3 regions of the Streptomyces sp. B1I3 genome follow, and region 3 is predicted to be linked to each of the others. Evidence: riboswitches for the same ligand, from Rfam matches in the RefSeq annotation. Region 3 holds a riboswitch; each other region holds the start of a gene.
The links. Region 3 has a riboswitch for S-adenosylmethionine ahead of thrC (threonine synthase). Riboswitches for the same ligand answer to the same signal wherever they lie in the genome.
Positions count from the first base shown of each region.

Region 1: it holds a riboswitch for S-adenosylmethionine, as region 3 does, so the genes downstream of both, QFZ58_RS06435 (hypothetical protein) here and thrC (threonine synthase) in region 3, are expected to answer to the same signal.
Region 2: it holds a riboswitch for S-adenosylmethionine, as region 3 does, so the genes downstream of both, QFZ58_RS26565 (aminotransferase class V-fold PLP-dependent enzyme) here and thrC (threonine synthase) in region 3, are expected to answer to the same signal.

Region 1 covers NZ_JAUSYD010000001.1:1,365,382-1,371,399, forward strand. Annotated here, with positions in the region: gene QFZ58_RS06425 (family 43 glycosylhydrolase) at 1-1,206, opposite strand, end outside; gene QFZ58_RS06430 (arabinan endo-1,5-alpha-L-arabinosidase) at 1,188-2,159, opposite strand; gene QFZ58_RS06435 (hypothetical protein) at 2,424-2,840, opposite strand; SAM riboswitch class IV at 2,891-3,001, opposite strand; gene QFZ58_RS06440 (cytochrome P450) at 3,077-4,300, opposite strand; gene QFZ58_RS06445 (cytochrome P450) at 4,297-5,577, opposite strand.
Region 2 covers NZ_JAUSYD010000001.1:5,843,732-5,849,749, reverse strand. Annotated here, with positions in the region: gene QFZ58_RS26580 (hypothetical protein) at 1-154, opposite strand, end outside; gene QFZ58_RS26575 (rhomboid family intramembrane serine protease) at 322-1,092, shown strand; gene QFZ58_RS26570 (Lrp/AsnC family transcriptional regulator) at 1,089-1,370, shown strand; gene QFZ58_RS26565 (aminotransferase class V-fold PLP-dependent enzyme) at 1,493-2,869, opposite strand; SAM riboswitch class IV at 3,043-3,160, opposite strand; gene trpD (anthranilate phosphoribosyltransferase) at 3,245-4,309, opposite strand; gene QFZ58_RS26555 (cytochrome bc complex cytochrome b subunit) at 4,432-6,018, opposite strand, start outside.
Region 3 covers NZ_JAUSYD010000001.1:3,585,816-3,591,833, reverse strand. Annotated here, with positions in the region: gene QFZ58_RS16370 (IS5 family transposase) at 1-165, opposite strand, end outside; gene QFZ58_RS16365 (trehalose-6-phosphate synthase) at 219-1,598, opposite strand; gene QFZ58_RS16360 (glucosyl-3-phosphoglycerate synthase) at 1,642-2,592, opposite strand; SAM riboswitch class I at 2,745-2,872, shown strand; gene thrC (threonine synthase) at 2,891-4,189, shown strand; gene QFZ58_RS16350 (MoaD/ThiS family protein) at 4,218-4,493, shown strand; gene QFZ58_RS16345 (cold-shock protein) at 4,924-5,130, shown strand; gene groL (chaperonin GroEL) at 5,456-6,018, shown strand, end outside.

The DNA of each region.
Region 1 (6,018 bases), 2.2 Mb from region 3:
CTTGCCCGTCGCGACGTTCACCAGCCGGCTGGTGTCGTCGCCGCGGTCCTCGACACGCCATTTCTGCTGTGCGCCGCCGTTGCACGTCCACTGCCGCACGTCGGCCCCGTCGGCCGTCGAGCCACCGCTCACGTCGAGACACTTCCCGGTGGCCCGGCTGACGACGGTGTAAGCGGCCGGGGTGGCCGCCGTCTCCCCGGAAGGCCCGGCCGCCGTCGTACCGAGGCCGACGGGAGTGCCGAGGTTCGGGGTGCCGTCGGCGTTCCAGGTGAACTTCTGCGCCCTCGTCGTCCGTCCGTTGTCGCAGCCGTCGGACGCCGAGTCGTTGGCGTGGTAGACGATCCAGCTCTCCGTTCCGTCGGGCGAGGTGAAGAAGCCGTTGTGGCCCGGCCCGTAGACCCCGGCGGCGTCGTTCCGCTGGAAGACCGGGGTGGACTTCTTCGTCCACGAGGACGCGGAGCGCGGGTCGGAACCGGTCAGTGTGAGCTGCCCCAGTGTGTAGTCGGGGGTCCAGCAGCCGCTCGCGGAGTAGACGATGAACGTCTTCCCGCCCCGCTGGAGCACCTCGGGCCCCTCGTTGACCGTGCCCCCCGACTTCTCCCAGCCATGGCCGGGCGTCGAGATCGTCGAGAAGGAGCCGCTCAGCGTGTACGGATTCGACATCGGCGCGATGACGAGGTTCTGCGTGCCGCCGCCGCTCGCGCTGCCCAGCAGGTACAGGGACCCGTCGACCGTGAGCACGCTCGGGTCGAGCATCCAGCCGCTGCCCAGCTGGTTCCTGTACGTGTAGGGCCCCATCGGGTCCGGGCCCGCGCTCTCCAGCACGTGTACGCGCTGCGTGGGGTTGTAGTCGGTGACGTTCTGGCCGGCCACGTAGTACAGGTACCAGCGGTCGCCCGACCGGTGCAGTTCGGGGGCCCAGATGTTGCAGCAGCGGGAGGCCGCGTCGCCCTGCCACACCTGCACGCTCGGCGCGGTCGCGAGGCCGGCCAGTGTCGGCGACTTCCGCATGGTGATGACGTCGGTCCAGCTCGTCGACACCAGGTGGTAGTTGCCGTCGTGGTACGAGATCCAGGGATCGGCGCCCTTCTGCGCCTTGACCGGGTTGGTGTACGGACGACCCTCGGCCGCCGACGCCGATGCCGGCTGCCCCAGGGCCGCCGCCAGCAGGAGGGCGCTCAGCAGGATCAGTAGGCGACGGGCCATCCGCTGCTCCAGTTCAGTAGGTTGACGCCGAGCTTCGGGGTGCCGTTGTCCTGGCCGTCGTAGTAGTGGTAGACGAGCAGGTCGCCGTCGGAGTCGGCCAGGATCGACTGGCCGCCGGGGCCGATGTAGCGGCCGTGCGACTCCATGACGGGTGTGCCGCCGTTGCTGAGCATGCTGACGCCGTTGCGGTCCTTGTAGGGGCCGGTGACGCTGGTGGCCCGGCCCACCTTGATCTTGTACGTGGAGCTGGTGCCCGCGCAGCAGGTGTCGTAGGAGGCGAAGAGGTAGTAGTAGCCGTTGCGCTTCACGACCGAGGGCGCCTCGACGGCCTTGGTGCCGGTGGGCCGGGAGGCGAGCGAGCGGCGGGCCGTGTCGCCGGAGTGCTGCTTCCCGGTCGACGGGTCGATGCGGATCATCTTGATCCCGGTCCACCAGGAGCCGAAGGAGAGCCACCACGCGCCGTCGTCGTCCACGAAGAGGTTGGGGTCGATGGCGTTGTAGTCGCTCGACGAGTTCGACGTGTACACGATGCCGTAGTCGCTCCAGCTGCCGGCCTGGCCGGTGGTGGAGCCGGCCAGACCGATGGCCGAGGTGTTGCTGCCGAAGGACGAGACGGCGTAGTACATCAAATACTTGCCGTTGCGGTACGAGATGTCCGGGGCCCAGGGGTCGGAGGCCGAGGAGTAGTTCTTCCACCAGCTCGGCTTTGTGGTGAAGGCGTTGCCGGAGCGGCCGAAGGCCGTGCGGTCGGTGGAGGTGCGGAGCTGGAGGCCCTCCCCGGTGGAGTAGAGCAGGTACAGGCCGGACGAGCTGCGGACCATGCTGGGGTCGTGGACGACGATGTCACCGCTGACCACGCCGGGGTTGGGGTAGGCGGACGCGCTGCCTGGCACGAGGGCCAGCAGAAGGGCGACGGGCAGGGCGGCGAGGGTTCTTCTCGGGATGCGGCTCATGAGCACTTCCTTGGTCGTGATCCGGGGGGGGGCCGGGGGCGCTCGGGCAGTCACCACGGAGGGCACACGAGTTGCCATGCACCTGCCATGTGGACGTTCGAGATGCCGAATGGCGATCGGGAGCTCGGACGGGACCGTAGAATCGAACGCACCTTGCGTCAACGGATCGCGCACGTTCGGCGCGCGCGTCAGGAGAAAAATGCGATGGCGTCCGGAATACCGAACCGGACGCCGTCGCAGCGTGGCCGGGACCACCTGACGGAACTACAGACCGTAGGTGAAGTCCCCGCGCCCGGAGTCCGTGCGCCGCGAGGCCGGGGCGACGGTCGCGCACAGGGGGCCGCCCTCGGTCCCGACGTTCACCAGCCCGGTCGCCTCGCCGTCGAGGCCGACGAACCGCAGGGCGTGCCAGCGCGGCAGCCAGAACACACGGCCCCGGTGCCCCGCCAGCAACTCCCGCAGGTCGGTGGGTGCGTGCATCCACACCGCGGGGAGCTCCTCCGCGTGATCGAACGCCGCCCGCAGACCCAGCCAGCCGTCGTCACGCACGTCGCCGGAGGTCAGCAGCAGTTCGACGGCCCGCCCGGGCTCCTGGACACACTTCTTGGCGTGGATCCAGTGGACGTGGTGGCCGGGTGCGTACATGGTGCAGCCGTCGCGGTGGTCGAGGTGAGGGAGCACGGCCGTCGCCTGCCTTCCGGGGTCGTGGACCCCGGGGGCCCGTCCCCGGTGGTCCGCTGTTCCCCGCGCGGTGCCGCGCGGGGCAGGTCGTCACCCGGAGCACCCGCAGCGGAGCGGGGTGCCGTCCAGCCAGCCGGGGCTTTCCACTGGAACTCATGACCCGTCAAAAGCGTAACAGCAGCCGAGACGGCGTCACGGCGTGCGCAACGTCCCCGTGACACCGGCCACATGACGCCTCAGCCGTGCAGGAGCACCGGGAACGCCTCCATGTCGTTCTGCGTCATCACCGGCAGCTTGCGGATCTCGTCGTCGGGTATCGCGAGCTTCATGTCCGGGAACCGGCCGAACAGCGCGCGCAGCGCGATACCGGCCTCCACCCGGGACAGCGCGGCTCCGGGGCAGATGTGGGGGCCGTGCCCGAAGGTCATGTGCCGGATGGGCGCCGGCCGGGTGACGTCGAAGGCGTCGGCGTCCTCCCCGTGCTGCGCGGTGTCCCTGCCGATGGCCCGGTAGGAGATCACGACCCCCTCCCCTGCGGCGATCGTCTGCTCGCCGACCTGGACGTCCTCGGTCGCGAACCGCATCAACAGGTGGGTGGTGGGGGTGTCCCAGCGCAGCGTCTCCTCGACCACCGACTCCCAGGAGACCTCCCCTTCCAGGACCTTCTCCAGCTGGTCCGGGTGGGCGAGCAGCGCGCGTACGGCGTTGAGGATGAGCCCGATCGTGGTCTCGTGCCCGGCGGCCACCATCGCCTTGAGGTTGCCGACGACCTCCTCCTCGGTGAGCGGCTCCCCGCCCTCCTCGGCCGTGATCAGCGCGCTGGTGAGGTCGTCCGTGGGGCGCGCCGTCTTCTCACGTACCAGTTCGGCGTAGAAGACATCCAGCTCCGCGAGCAGTGCCAGCCGCTCCTCCTGCGGGGTGAGCATGGAGAAGAAGGCCTTGTACTGCCGTGTCAGCATGGGGTGCAGGGACCGGTCCACCCCCATCAGCAGGCCGACCACCCGCATCGGAAGGGGCTGCGCGAAGACGGCCTTGAGGTCGACGACACCGTCCCTGCCCTGCTCGGCGAGCGCGTCCAGCAGTTCCTCGGTGAACCTCTCGATGTCCGGGCGGACCGCCTCCAGCCGGCGCGGGGTGAGCGCCTGGGAGGTCTTGGTCCGCAGCCGCCGGTGCTCCTCCCCGTCCACGGTGAACATGGAACGTCCGGCGTCGATCATGCCGATCAGCGGCCACTCGTGGGTCACCTCACCGCTGCGCCAGAGCCCCCACGCGTCCAGGTTCTTCACCAGCCGGTTGTCGACCAGGAGTTGGCGTGCCTCCGCGTGCCGGGTGACGGTCCACGCCGGCACGCCGAGGAGCTCGATGCGGGTGAGTGGTTCGGCTCGGCACAGCTGTTCGGTCTCTCCGTCGAGGTCCTGGACCATGGGGTCGATGACGACGGTGGCGTGCGGGCAGGTCACAGCAGGTCTCCTGTCGTACGTACGGGGGCGAACCGGACGGGCAGCGCGTTCATCCCGCGCAGGAAGGCGGACGGCCGGCGGACCAGGTCCTCGGCGGGGACGGCGAGCCGGAGATCGGGCAGCCGGTCGAGGAGGACCTCGATACCGGTACGGGCGATCGTCTCGGCGATCTCCTGGGCGGGGAAGGGGCAGCGGTACTCACCGTGGCTGAACGCCAGGTGCGAGCCGTTGCTCGCGTGGTGGGCGCCTCCCAGGTCCTGCCGTACCGACGGGTCGGTGTTGGCGGCCCCCAGGCCGAGGAGGAGCATGTCACCGGCCCGGATCGTCCGTCCGCCGAGCCGGGTGTCCCGGACCGCCCAGCGGCCGGCGAGGATCTGCGTCGGGCTCTCCTCCCACAGCACTTCGTTCATGGCCTCGCCGACGCTGCGCCGGCCGCCGGAGAGGGAGTCGGCGAACTGGTCCTCGGTGAGCATCAGCCGCAGGGAGTTGCTGATCCAGTCGGCGGTGGTGAGGTGCCCGGCGGCCGTGACGGCCATCAGGTCGAGTGCGTACTCCTCGTCCGTGAAGGGCTCCGGGTCGGCGAGCATGCGGGAGGTGATGTCGTCCCCGGGCACGGCCCGCTTGGCGGCCACGAGACGCCGCATGTGCTCACCGAACCGCCCGTACGCCTCCTGTGCTCCGGGGCCCCCGTCGGCCAAATCTTTGAGGACCCGGGCGATGTCCGCCCCTTCCGCGTCGGGGAAGCCGACGAGGCGGGCGAGGACGAGGACGGGCAGCGGCTCCGCGAAGTCCGCGACGAGATCGGCCGTGCCCCGGCTGCACATGTCGTCGACGAGCCGGTCGGCGAGTTGCTCGCAGTGGCCGCGGATCTCGAACGGGTTCGAGCCTTCGAGCGCGGGCACCACCATGTCGGAGTGCCGCCGGTGCTCGGCGCCCGCGGTGAAGTAGATGGACGGCATGGGCCGCCCGACCATGGGCAGGAGCGGCCAGTCCTCGGGGATGTGCTCCCACTGGTTCCAGAGCCCGACGTCCCGCGGGAACAGTTCGCCGTCGCTGGTGACCTGGTGGAGCTCGCGGTAGCCGACGACGAGCCAGGCGGGGAAGCCACCGGGGAGCTCGACGGGCACCACGGGGCCGTACGCGTGCCGCATACTGCGGTACAGGGCCTGCGGCGCGGTGTGGAACTCCGGCCCGCCGAGCGGCACGGGGTCGGTCGCGGCGTGCGCCGGGCAGCCGCCGCCGGACGCGGGCGCGGCGGATAAGGAGGGGTTCGTCATCGTACGGGCTCCCGGGAGACGGCTTCGCGCGTTGCGGCCATACGATCAACGCGGCCCCACTATAGGGAGGTTGCGTGAAGCTTTGGGGAGTGATCACGGGACCGGTCGCCCGATCCGTCCGCCCCCGAGGCAGGGTGGGGCCGGCTCGGCGGCGCACCCGCACGCGCTTCGTCCGCACGTCTCGCACCTGTGGCGGCCGAAGTTCCCGGGCCGGCCGCGACCGGGCTCACCGCACGCGTGCGAAGCGCGGGGGTGTGCCCGCCTTCATGTGCGCGCAGTGGGGGACGAGCCGGTGGGTCCGGGGTGCCCTCGGCGGAGTGAGGCGTTCGACCACCCGCCGCGGGGAGCCCGCAATGGTGTGAGCGCGGGGTGGACACAGGACCGTGCCCATGTTGTCATGCTGCACATCGCCGGAATTTCCAACGTAGTACACCCCCCAAG
Region 2 (6,018 bases), 2.3 Mb from region 3:
CCACCTCGCGCTCCTCGACACTCGACTCCCCGGCCAGGTCGAGATGCACGTACTCCACGACCTTGGAGGAGCGCGTCACATCGAAACGGGTGAGATTGCCGCAGAGCGTGCAGCGCCAGCGGGTCCCGTCCGTCGGCTGGGGAACCGTCGTCATCGTTGCGTCCTCTTTCGTCGTTCGTCGAGTCTCGTGCGTACCAGGCTTCGATCTCGCGGTGCGTCGTCGAACTGCGATGTTCTGCGGCAACCCTACGGCCTTGTGGATTCCCCTCAATACGGCGAGGCGGTCCGTCCTGTTCTCCCCCGGTACGTCATGCTCTGTACGTGACCGAATGGCGGCATGTCGACTGGCGGAAGCGGGCCGGAGATGTCGCGGCGGCTGCCGCGGCGGGCAGCGGACCGGTCACGTACGGGCTCATCGCCCTGTGCAGCGCCGTCTTCCTGGTCAGCCCGCTCTCCGGGTTCGGTCTTTCCCGCGGCGGCGGCACGGACGCCTTGCTGGCCGCCCAGGCCGGGTACTTCGAACGGTGGGGCGTGATCCCCAGTGAGTTGCGGACCGGCTCCGCACACGCGCTGCTCACCCCGCTGACCGCGCTCTTCGTCCACGGCAGCTGGCTGCACCTGCTGGGCAACATGCTCTTCCTGTACGTGTTCGGCGCGATGGCCGAGGAACGCATGGGCCGTGTCGAATTCGCCTTCTTCTACGTCTGCTGCGGCTACTTCGCCCTGGTGGTCTACGCCGTCGCGCACTCCGGCTCGGACCAGACCCTGGTGGGCGCGTCGGGCGCGATCTCGGCGGTACTGGGCGCGTTCCTGTACCTCTTCCCCCGCGCCCGGGTCACCAGCCTCTTCCCGTTCCTGTTCTTCCTGCCGCTGCGCTTCCCCGCCTGGGTCGTGCTCGTCTTCTGGTTCGTACTGCAGTGGCTGGCCGCCCGGAGCGCGGGGAGCGGCCCGGGCGTGGCCTACCTCGCCCACGTGGCGGGGTTCGCCGCCGGGTTCCTCTACGCCTGGGGACGCTACCGGGGTGGGGCCCCGGTGGGAGGCTCTAGAGTGAAGTCTCCAGCCACGGCCACCGAGGGAGAAAGCCAGCCGTGATCACCGCGATCGTGCTCATCAAAACCAGCGTGGACCGGATTCCCGAGATCGCCGAGGCCATCGCCGCGCTGGACAGCGTCAGCGAGGTCTTCTCGGTCACCGGCACGTACGACCTGATCGCCATGGTCCGGGTGGCCAGGCACGACGACCTGGCCGACGTCATCCCCGGCCGCATCAGCAAGATCCCCGGCGTCGAGGGCACCGACACCCATGTCGCCTTCCGTACGTACTCGCAGCACGACCTCGAGGCGGCCTTCGCCATCGGTCTCGACGCCTGAGGCATCGGCTCGGCTCCTGAGGCGTCGACTCGGCTCCTGAGGCCCCGGGGCGGACGGCGTGCGGCTCCGGCCGGGCACGGGGCACCGCCTCACGTGCCCGGCCGGAGCCGCATCCGCTCCGGTCAGACCTGGGCCGCGCCCCGGTCCGGGACACAGCGGCCGTCCTCGGTGCGGTAGGTCCAGCGGGCGCCCGTGCGCACGAGCTCACGGACGGCCCCCAGGAAACGCTCGATGTGCTCGTCCGGGGTACCGGCCCCGAAGCTCACCCGGATGGCGTTGAGGGACCTCTCCCCCGGCTCGGCGTCCGGCGCGCCGCACTCGCCCGGGTCCTGCGCCTCGCCGCCCAGCAGGGTACGGACGAGCGGGTGCGCGCAGAACAGGCCGTCCCGCACCCCGATGCCGTACTCCGCGGAGAGCGCGGCGGCGAAGTGCGAGCTGTTCCAGCCCTCGACGACGAAGGAGATCACACCGACCCTGGGGGCCTCGTCGCCGAACAGCGAGAGCACCCGCACCTCGGGAACCTCGGCCAGGCCCTCGAGGACACGGGCCACCAGGTGCTGCTCACGCTCGACCAGCCGGTCGAACCCGGCCTCCGTCAGGGCCTTGCAGGCCGCGGCGATCGAGTAGACGCCGATGACGTTGGGCGATCCCGCCTCGTGCCGCGCCGCGGTGGTGTGCCACTCCACGTCCACCCCGCCGTCGGTGCGCCGGGCGACCTTGCGGGAGGCTCCGCCGCCCGCGAGGTACGGCTCCGCGTCCCGCAGCCAGTCGGCCCGCCCCGCGAGCACGCCCGAGCCGAACGGCGCGTACAGCTTGTGTCCGGAGAAGGCGACCCAGTCGACGTCCAGTTCGGTGATGTCCACCGGGTGGTGGGGCGCCAGCTGCGCCGCGTCGAGCACGATCCGTGCGCCGTGGGCGTGGGCGGCGGCAGCCAGCTCCTCCACCGGCCACAGCTCGCCGGTGACGTTGGATGCGCCCGTCACACAGACCAGTGCGGGCCCGTAGGGGGCGCGGCCCGCCAGCGCACGCTCCAGCGTCGCGACGGCCTGGGCCGGGGTGCGCGGGGCGTCGAGGTAGGTCACCCGGGCGTCCCGCCAGGGCAGCAGGGAGGCGTGGTGCTCGGTCTCGAACACGAACACCTGGCAGTCGGCGGGCAGTACGGCGGCCAGCAGGTTGAGGGAGTCGGTGGTGGACCGGGTGAAGACCACCTGGTCGTCCGCCCGGCAGCCGAGGAACTCCGCGACGGAGGCCCGGCTGCTCTCGAAGAGGTCGGTGGAGAGCTGGGAGAGGTAGCCGGCACCACGGTGCACGCTGCCGTAGTACGGGGCGTAGGCCGCCACGTCGTCCCACACCCGCTGGAGCGCCGGTGCGCTCGCCGCGTAGTCCAGGGCGGCATAGGTGACGTCCCCGCCCGTCACGAGCGGAACGGTGACATCCGCACCCAGAACCGGCAGCGGGGCACAAATGGACTGGTCGACGGCAGCGGTGGAGACAGACATGGCGAACTCCCGTAAAGGCAGGCGACATCCTCGCGCCGGCGGGTACGCGGCAGCACGGGGAAGGAAGGAAAAGGGGTGTGCGGAGGAGGGCGTCGCGCCCTATCGCATTCGCTTGCTCACAAGAGGCTCCCTGGGACCAGGACCCCAAGGGGTGGCGTCAAAGGACGCCGAGGGGCCCGCGCTTGCCGCAGACCTCGCTGCCTACGGCCCGGTCTTCACCCGGGGCACCCCGCCACGGACGGAGGGTTGCCGGACAGCGGGCCGGGGCCGTAGTCGCTGTCACTCATGACCTGCGCAGCATCTTGCCATACCTGCCCGCATGCGCAAGGGCGCAGTCCGCGATCCGGACTGCGCCCCGCCTCACACGGTGCCGCTTCAGGCGTGGCTCGCCGTCACCCATCGCTCCAGCGCACGCTTGGCCGCGCCGGAGTCGATCGACTCGGCGGCCCGCGCGATCCCCGCGGCGAGCTGTTCGACGAGCGTCCCCTCACCCTGGTCCAGCGCGACGAGCGCGGCGGCCGAGTTGAGCAGCACGGCGTCGCGCACCGGCCCTCTCTCCCCGTCCAGCAGCCGCCGGGCGACGTCTGCGTTGTACGAGGCGTCCGCGCCGCGCAGCGCCTCCACGGGCACCAGTTCGAGGCCGACGTCGCGCGGGTCGAACGGCTCCTCGCGGACGGTGCCGTCCCGCACGATCCAGACCCGCGAGGTCGCCGTCGTCGTCAGCTCGTCCAGGCCGTCGTCGCCGCGGAAGACGAGCGCGGAGTTCCCCCGCTCGGCGAGTACACCGGCGACGATGGGCGCCATCCTCGCGTCGGCGACCCCGATGGCCTGGGAGCGCACCTGGGCGGGATTGGTGAGCGGGCCCAGGATGTTGAAGGTGGTCTGCGTGCCCAGCTCCTTGCGGGCCCGCGCCGCGTGGCGCAGGGCGGGGTGGAACTTCACGGCGAAGCAGAAGGTGATGCCCGCTTCCTCGGCGACCTCGACGACGCGCTGCGGGGTGAGTTCGAGGTTGACGCCGAGCTTCTCCAGGACGTCGGAGGCACCGCTGGCCGAGGACGAGGCGCGGTTGCCGTGCTTGACGACCTTGGCGCCGGTCCCGGCGACGACGATCGCCGACATGGTGGAGATGTTCACCGTCTTGGCCATGTCGCCGCCCGTACCCACGATGTCGACGGTGCGGCCGGGCACGTGGACGGTGTGGGCGTGCTCGTACATCGCGCGCACGAGGCCGGTGACCTCCTGGACGGTCTCCCCCTTGGCGCGCAGCGCGACCGCGAAGCCGGCGATCTGTACGTCGGTGGCCTCGCCGCTCATGATGCGGTCCATGGCCCACGCGGTGTCCTCGGTGGTCAGGTCCTCGCCGCGCAGGAGGGGGGTCAGCACGCCGGGCCAGGTACGGGCCGCCACGCTGTCGCCGCCGTCCGGGGTCACAACGTTCATGGTCCGCTCCTGGGTCCACAGCCGATAGGGATGATGCCTCCACCCTATCCAGCCCCCGGGACGGCGAAGAGCCCCGTCCATCGGATGGACGGGGCTCCCGCTGTGGCGTTCAGCTGGGTCGATCAGTGGTGGCCGTGGCCGCTGGTGATCTCCTTGTACTCCTCGGCGGTGGGCTTGGCGATCTGGTTGCCCTCGCCGTAGTAGCTCCTGCTGAGCCTGGCCCGCAGCTTCTGCAGGGCCGACGGCTTGCGCTCGACGCCGTTCGCGTCGACCGTCGGGCCGAGTTCGAGCGGCTTGTACTGCTCGTGCGCCGTGAGCGTGTGCAGCTGCCCCGGGCTGAGCGGCTCGTGGATCTCCACGAACTCACCGTGCGGCAGGCGCTTGATGGTGCCGGACTCGCGCCCGTGCAGCACCTTCTCCTTGTCCCGGCGCTGGAGGCCGAGGCAGATCCGCCGGGTGGCGATGAACGCCAGGACCGGGCCGACGAAGAAGGCGATCCGGACGAACCAGCTGATCGCGTTGAGCGACAGGCTGAAGTGGGTCGCCCAGATGTCGTTGCCGCCGCCGATCAGCATGACGAAGTAGATCGTCACCCAGGCGACACCGAGCGCCGTACGCGTCGGGGCGTTGCGCGGCTTGTCCAGGATGTGGTGCTCGCGCTTGTCCCCGGTGATCCAGGACTCGATGAACGGGTAGAGCGCCAGCGCGGCGAGGATCACGCCGAACAGGACCAGCGGGATGAGTACGCCCAGGACCAGCGTGTGGCCCCAGAGGTTGATCTCCCAGCCGGGCATGACCCGGACGAAGCCTTCGGCGAATCCCATGTACCAGTCCGGCTGGGCGCCCGTGGACACCTGGTCGGGACGGTAGGGGCCGAGCGCCCAGATCGGGTTGATCGAGGCGATGGCCGCGATGATCGAGATGAAACCGAAGACCAGGAAGAAGAACCCGCCGGCCTTGGCCATGTACACCGGCAGCAGGGGCATGCCGACGACGTTCTTGTTCGTCTTGCCCGGTCCGGCGAACTGCGTGTGCTTGTGGAAGAAGACCAGGATGAGGTGGCCGACCACGAGCCCGAGCATGATGCCCGGCAGCAGCAGGATGTGGATCGAGTAGAACCTCGCGATGATGTCGGTCCCGGGGAACTCCCCGCCGAACAGGAACATCGAGATGTACGTACCGACGATCGGCATCGACAGGATGGCGCCCTGGGTGAAGCGCACACCCGTACCGGAGAGCAGGTCGTCCGGGAGGGAGTAGCCGGTGAACCCGGTGAACATGCCGAGGACGAACAGCAGGAAGCCGAACAGCCAGTTGATCTCACGCGGCTTGCGGTACGCGCCGGTGAAGAACACCCGGAACATGTGCACGAACATGCCGGCGAGGAAGATCACCGCTGCCCAGTGGTGGATCTGCCGGACCAGCAGACCACCGCGGACGTCGAAGCTGATGTCCAGCGTCGAGGCGTAGGCCTCGGACATCCGGATGCCCTGCATCGGCTCGTACGAGCCGTGGTACACGACCTCGTTCATGCTGGGGTGGAAGAACAGCGTCAGATACACACCCGTGAGGATGATGATGATGAAGCTGTAGAGGCAGATCTCACCCAGCATGAAGGACCAGTGGTCCGGGAAGATCTTGCGCATGTTGGACTTGGCCAGGCCGTAGATGCCCAGTCGGCCGTCCGCCCAGTCGGCCACCCGCTCACC
Region 3 (6,018 bases):
GAAGTGAGACGGCAGGTCTCTCCAGGGAAGGCCGGTCCGCTGCCTGAACAAGATCCCGTTGATCACGCGGCGATGGCATTGCCAGCGCCCACCACGGCCGCGATGCGTCGGCAAGTGCGGCTCCAGCCGAGCCCATTCTTCATCCGAGAGATCCCCCCGCCCCATGTTCCATGAAACGAGCTCCAAGCCGCAGCGTCACCCGACCCACCGGACAGGACCTAGTCCTTGCGCAAGGCGTCCAGCTGATCCAGGAACCACTGCTGCGGCGGCAGCGAAGTCGCCGCCGCGGCCAGCCGCTTGGTGCGCGCCGCCCGCTCGTCGTGCTCCATCGTCAGCGCCTCGTGCAGCGCCGCCGCCGTGGCCGACACGTCGTAGGGGTTGACCACGAGCGCGTCCTCGCCGAGCTCCTCGTACGCCCCGGCCTCCCGCGACAACACCAGCGCACAGCCGTTGTCGGAGACGACGGGGACCTCCTTGGCGACGAGGTTCATGCCGTCACGGATGGGGTTGACCAGGGCCACGTCCGCCAGCCGGTACGCCGCGAGCGAGCGGGCGAAGTCGTCGTCGACGTGGAGCAGGACCGGGGTCCAGCCGTCCGTGCCGTACTCGGCGTTGATGGCCTCGGCGACCCGCTGGACCTCCGCCGTGTAGTCGCGGTACACCGCGAGGTCCTGCCGGGAGGGGTAGGCGAACGCCACGTGCACCACGCGTTCGCGCCACTCCGGGTGGTCCTCCAGCAGGGCACGGTAGGCGTGCAGCCCGCGCACGATGTTCTTGGACAGCTCGGTGCGGTCCACCCGCACGATCGTCCGCCGCCCCTCGCCGATCTGCCCCCGCAGTGTCTCCATCCGCTCGTCCACGTCCGCCTCGCGGGAGCGGCGGCGCAGGAAGTCCGCGTCGGCGCCCAGCCCGTGAGCGCCGATCCGGGTGCCGCCGGTGCCGCCGACGATCTCCGTGCAGCAGCCGATGAAGGCGTCCGCCCAGCGGCGGGTCAGGAACGCGGCCCGGTCGGCGCCCAGGATGCCGCGCAGCAGTTGTTCGCCGATGTCGTCGGGCAGCAGCCGGAAGTAGTCCACGGGTGCCCACGGGGTGTGCGAGAAGTGCCCGATCCGCAGGTCGGAACGGAGCTCGCGGAGCATCCCGGGCACCAGTGAGAGGTGGTAGTCCTGCACCAGGACCACGGCTCCCTCACCCGCCTCCTCGGCGAGCGCCTCGGCGAAGGCCCGGTTGTACGCCTCGTAGGACGCCCACCGGCGCCGGAACTCGGCATCGAAGACGGGCTCGACCGGGGTCTGGTAGAGCATGTGGTGCACGAACCAGAGCACCGAGTTCGCGATGCCGTTGTACGCGTCGGCATGGATGCCGGCGTCGATGTCGAGCATGCGCACACCGGGCTCGGACAGGCCCCGCCTGACCGCCTCGCGGTCGCTGTCGCTCAGGGCCGCGCACACCCAGAGCTTGTCCTCGACGGCGCTGAGTCCGGAGACGAGGCCGCCCCCGCCCCGCTTGGAGTCGAGTGAGCCGTCCTCGCGGAGCGAGTACGACACCGGGCCGCGGTTGGACGCGACGAGGACCTGTGCAGCGTGCTCGGAGACCATGAGCGGAACCTAGCCCGATCCGGAGGGTGCCAAACGTGGGTCTTCAGGCCGCGCGGCGGGCCGCGTACTCGGAGATCTCCAGCATCGGCGGCCGCTCCTCGGTGTCGACGGCGTACGTGTGCGGTACGAACCCTTCCTCGCCCCGCTCGAACTGGGTGATCTCTGGCCGCACGATGGTGCCCCGGGAGAGGCGCAGCTGCGCCGTGCGGTAGATCGTCGCGGCCATCCTGCCGAGCGCCTGGCCGTCCTGGTGGCGGTGTTTGCGCACGCCGACGTCGACCTGGGCCAGGGCGTCGAGTCCCACCGTGTTCAGGGCGTCGACGAGCAGGCCCAACTCCACTCCGTAGCCGACAGGGAAGGGCAGCCGTTCCAGCAGGGAGCGCCGTACCGCGTACTCGCCGCCGAGCGGCTGGACGAAGCCGGCCAGCTGCGGCCAGTGCAGGTTGAGCAGCGGGCGGGCCATCAGCTCGGTGACCCGTCCCCCCTGGCCTGCGGAGCCGTGGAGCGGCCGGTCGTACATGGCCTTGACGAAGTGCACCCCGGGTTCGGTGAGCAGCGGGCCGACGGTGCCGGAGACGAAGTCCGGCGAGAAGTCCTTGAGGTCGGCGTCGACGAAGCAGACGATCTCCCCGCCGGTCACCAGGAGTGACCGCCAGAGCACTTCGCCCTTGCCGGGGACGGCGGGTATGCGCGGCAGTATCTCGTCGCGGTGCACGACGCGCGCGCCGGCCGCGCGGGCGACGGCGGAGGTGCGGTCGGTGGAGCCCGAGTCGATCACCACGAGTTCGTCGACCAGCGGGACGCGTTCCATGAGCTCGCGCCGGATCGTCTCGACGATGGCTCCGACGGTCGCTTCCTCGTTCAGTGCGGGCAGCACGACGCTCACGGTCGTGCGGTGCGGATCCTGCGTCCTGGCGGCCACGAGCCGGTCCAGCGGGCGATCGGCGGCTGACCAGGAACGCCTGCTCAACCAGCGTTCCATCTCTTCCAGCACGGTCGGTTCTCCCTGGGTGTGATCCATCTCGCGGTACGGACGACTGGTTCGACCGTCCGATGTGTCGGTTACAGTCTGAGCAACGCGGATGAGCCTCGCACGTCGGGGTGGGTCCGCAGACAAATGCCCGGGTCCTCGATCCGGTGCCACAGCGCTCATCCAGAGGGACTGAGGGAACGGCCCGTTGAAGTCCCGGCAACCCTCCTGCCGACCGCGAGGTCACGGTGGGGAAGGTGCCAATTCCGTCTTGCGGCGAAATACGTCGCGAGGAAGATGAGGAGAAAGGGCCTCCGCCATCATGGCCGTGCAGACAGTTGCAGCCAACACCGATTCTTCCGCCGTGGACCTCGGTCCCGCCGTAGCGCTTTCCTGCCGCGAATGCGGCGAGCGTTTCGAACTCGGTCCGATTTTCGCCTGCGCGTCCTGTTTCGGGCCGCTCGAAGTGGCGTACGACCTGCCGAGCGGCTCCCCCGAAGAGCTGAAGAAGCGCATTGCCGAGGGCCCCGACAACATCTGGCGCTACGCGCCGCTGCTGCCGGTCCCCTCCGATGTCGCCGACAAGCCCAACATCAACCCCGGTTTCACCAAGCTGGTCAAGGCCGACAACCTCGCCCGTGAGCTGGGCGTCACCGGCGGTCTCTACGTGAAGGACGACTCCGGCAACCCGACGCACTCCTTCAAGGACCGTGTCGTCGCCATCGCCGTCGAGGCCGCCCGCGCGTTCGGTTTCACCACGCTCTCCTGCTCCTCGACCGGCAACCTCGCCGGCGCGGTGGGTGCCGCGGCGGCCCGTGCCGGCTTCCGGTCCTGCGTGTTCATCCCGCACGACCTGGAGCAGGGCAAGGTCGTCATGGCCGCGGTGTACGGCGGCGAGCTCGTCGGCATCGAGGGCAACTACGACGACGTCAACCGCTTCTGCTCGGAGCTCATCGGCGACCCGCTCGGCGAGGGCTGGGGCTTCGTCAACGTCAACCTGCGCCCGTACTACGGCGAGGGGTCCAAGACCCTGGCGTACGAGATCTGCGAGCAGCTGGGCTGGCAGCTGCCCGACCAGCTCGTCATCCCGATCGCGTCCGGATCCCAGCTCACGAAGATCGACAAGGGTCTGCAGGAGCTGATCAAGCTCGGCCTGGTCGAGGACAAGCCGTACAAGATCTTCGGTGCGCAGGCCGAGGGCTGCTCCCCGGTCTCCACCGCCTTCAAGGCCGGTCACGACGTCGTACGGCCCCAGAAGCCGAACACGATCGCCAAGTCCCTCGCCATCGGCAACCCGGCAGACGGCCCGTACGTCCTGGACATCGCCCGGCGTACCGGCGGGGCCGTGGAGGACGTCGACGACGAGCAGATCGTCGACGCGATCAAGCTGCTGGCCCGGACCGAGGGCATCTTCGCGGAGACCGCGGGCGGTGTGACGGTCGGTGTCACGAAGAAGCTGATCGACGCGGGCCTCCTGGACCCGTCCCTGACCACCGTCGTCCTGAACACCGGAGACGGACTGAAGACGCTGGACGCCGTCGCCCCGACGACCGGCCTGTCGGCGACGATCCGGCCCAGCCTGGACGCGTTCCGCGACGCGGGCCTCGCCGCCGGCAACTGACCACCCGAGACCGAAGGAAGGCACCCACATGAGCGTCAAGGTCCGTATCCCCACCATCCTCCGCACCTACACGGGCGGTCAGGCCGAGGTCTCGGCCGAGGGTGCGGTTCTGTCCGAGGTCATCGCGTCCCTCGAGAAGGACCACCCGGGCATCGCCGCCCGCGTGCTGGACGACCAGGGCAAGCTGCGCCGCTTCGTCAACGTGTACGTCAACGACGACGACGTGCGTTTCGAGGGCGGCCTGGACGCGGCCACGCCGGACGGCGCCGGCGTCTCGATCATCCCGGCCGTGGCCGGAGGCTGACACGGGTGCCGGACTTCCTGTCCGGCTCGGCATCGTGACGATGACCCCCTCCGCGAGAAGCGGAGGGGGTCATTCTGCATGGTTGAGCACGGTACAGTTGGGGAAGCCTCCTCGGCCGCCTGTGCCACCCGCATATGAGAATGCGCCTGGTCGCGACGAGAAGTGGCCAAAGTGCGTGTACCCCTTGCGCCATAAGTGGCCTATGTCGGGCCCGAGTTGCCCTGGAATCCTGCGAGTTACCCCTATCCGGGCGTTCAGCCGCGCCCAGAATTCTCGTCCGATTGACCTGTTGCAGAGGGCAGTTGGGCAGATACATTCGGCCGCGGTCGACGCGTTCCGGCGCACGCCGCCCCCTCCTGTCGGGGGGTGAGTTTGACCCGGGTCCGCGAAGTGCGGTCCTGTGCAAGGGCCAGTAATAGGGGAGTTAGGCATGGCTCAGGGCACCGTCAAGTGGTTCAACGCGGAGAAGGGGTACGGCTTCATCGCGGTCGACGGTGGTGCGGATGTTTTCGTCCACTACAGCGCGATCCAGATGGACGGATACCGCACCCTCGAAGAGGGTCAGCGAGTTGAATTCGAGATCTCGCAGGGCCAGAAGGGGCCGCAGGCGGACATGGTCAAGCTCGCCGTCGGCTGAGCTCGGCGCGGTCGGCCGACGACACCACTCGCACACGCAGGGCCCGTACCCGTAAGAGGGGTACGGGCCCTGCGCGCGTCCCGCGCCGGCTTCCGGTTCCCGGAGGGTGTTCACCCAGCGAGCCATCACCGAAGGCGCTTGCACTCTCCGGGGTCGAGTGCTAATCATTGGCGTTAGCACTCTCCAGGTGAGAGTGACAGAACTTGGACCGGGCCGGTGAGGCCCGCAGGCCCGGTGGGGCAAGGAACCACTGGGCACGCTGGCCGTCCGTCGCGGGCGCCACTCGGTCCGGAGAATCCACCCCTGTCCGGGAGGACCACTTCACATGGCCAAGATCATCGCGTTCGACGAGGAGGCACGGCGCGGTCTCGAGCGCGGGATGAACCAGCTCGCCGACGCCGTCAAGGTAACCCTCGGCCCGAAGGGCCGTAACGTCGTCCTCGAGAAGAAGTGGGGCGCGCCCACGATCACCAACGATGGTGTTTCCATCGCCAAGGAGATCGAGCTCGAGGACCCGTACGAGAAGATCGGTGCGGAGCTGGTCAAGGAGGTCGCCAAGAAGACGGACGACGTCGCCGGCGACGGTACGACCACCGCCACCGTTCTCGCCCAGGCGCTCGTCCGCGAGGGCCTGCGCAACGTCGCCGCGGGTGCCAACCCGATGGCTCTCAAGCGTGGCATCGAGAAGGCCGTCGAGGCCGTCTCCGCCGCTCTGCTGGAGCAGGCGAAGGACGTGGAGACCAAGGAGCAGATCGCTTCGACGGCCTCCATCTCCGCTGCTGACACCGAGATCGGCGCCAAGATCGCCGAGGCTATGGACAAGGTCGGCAAGGAAGGCGTCATCACCGTCGAGGAGTCCCAGACCTTCGGTCTGGAGCTCGAGCTCAC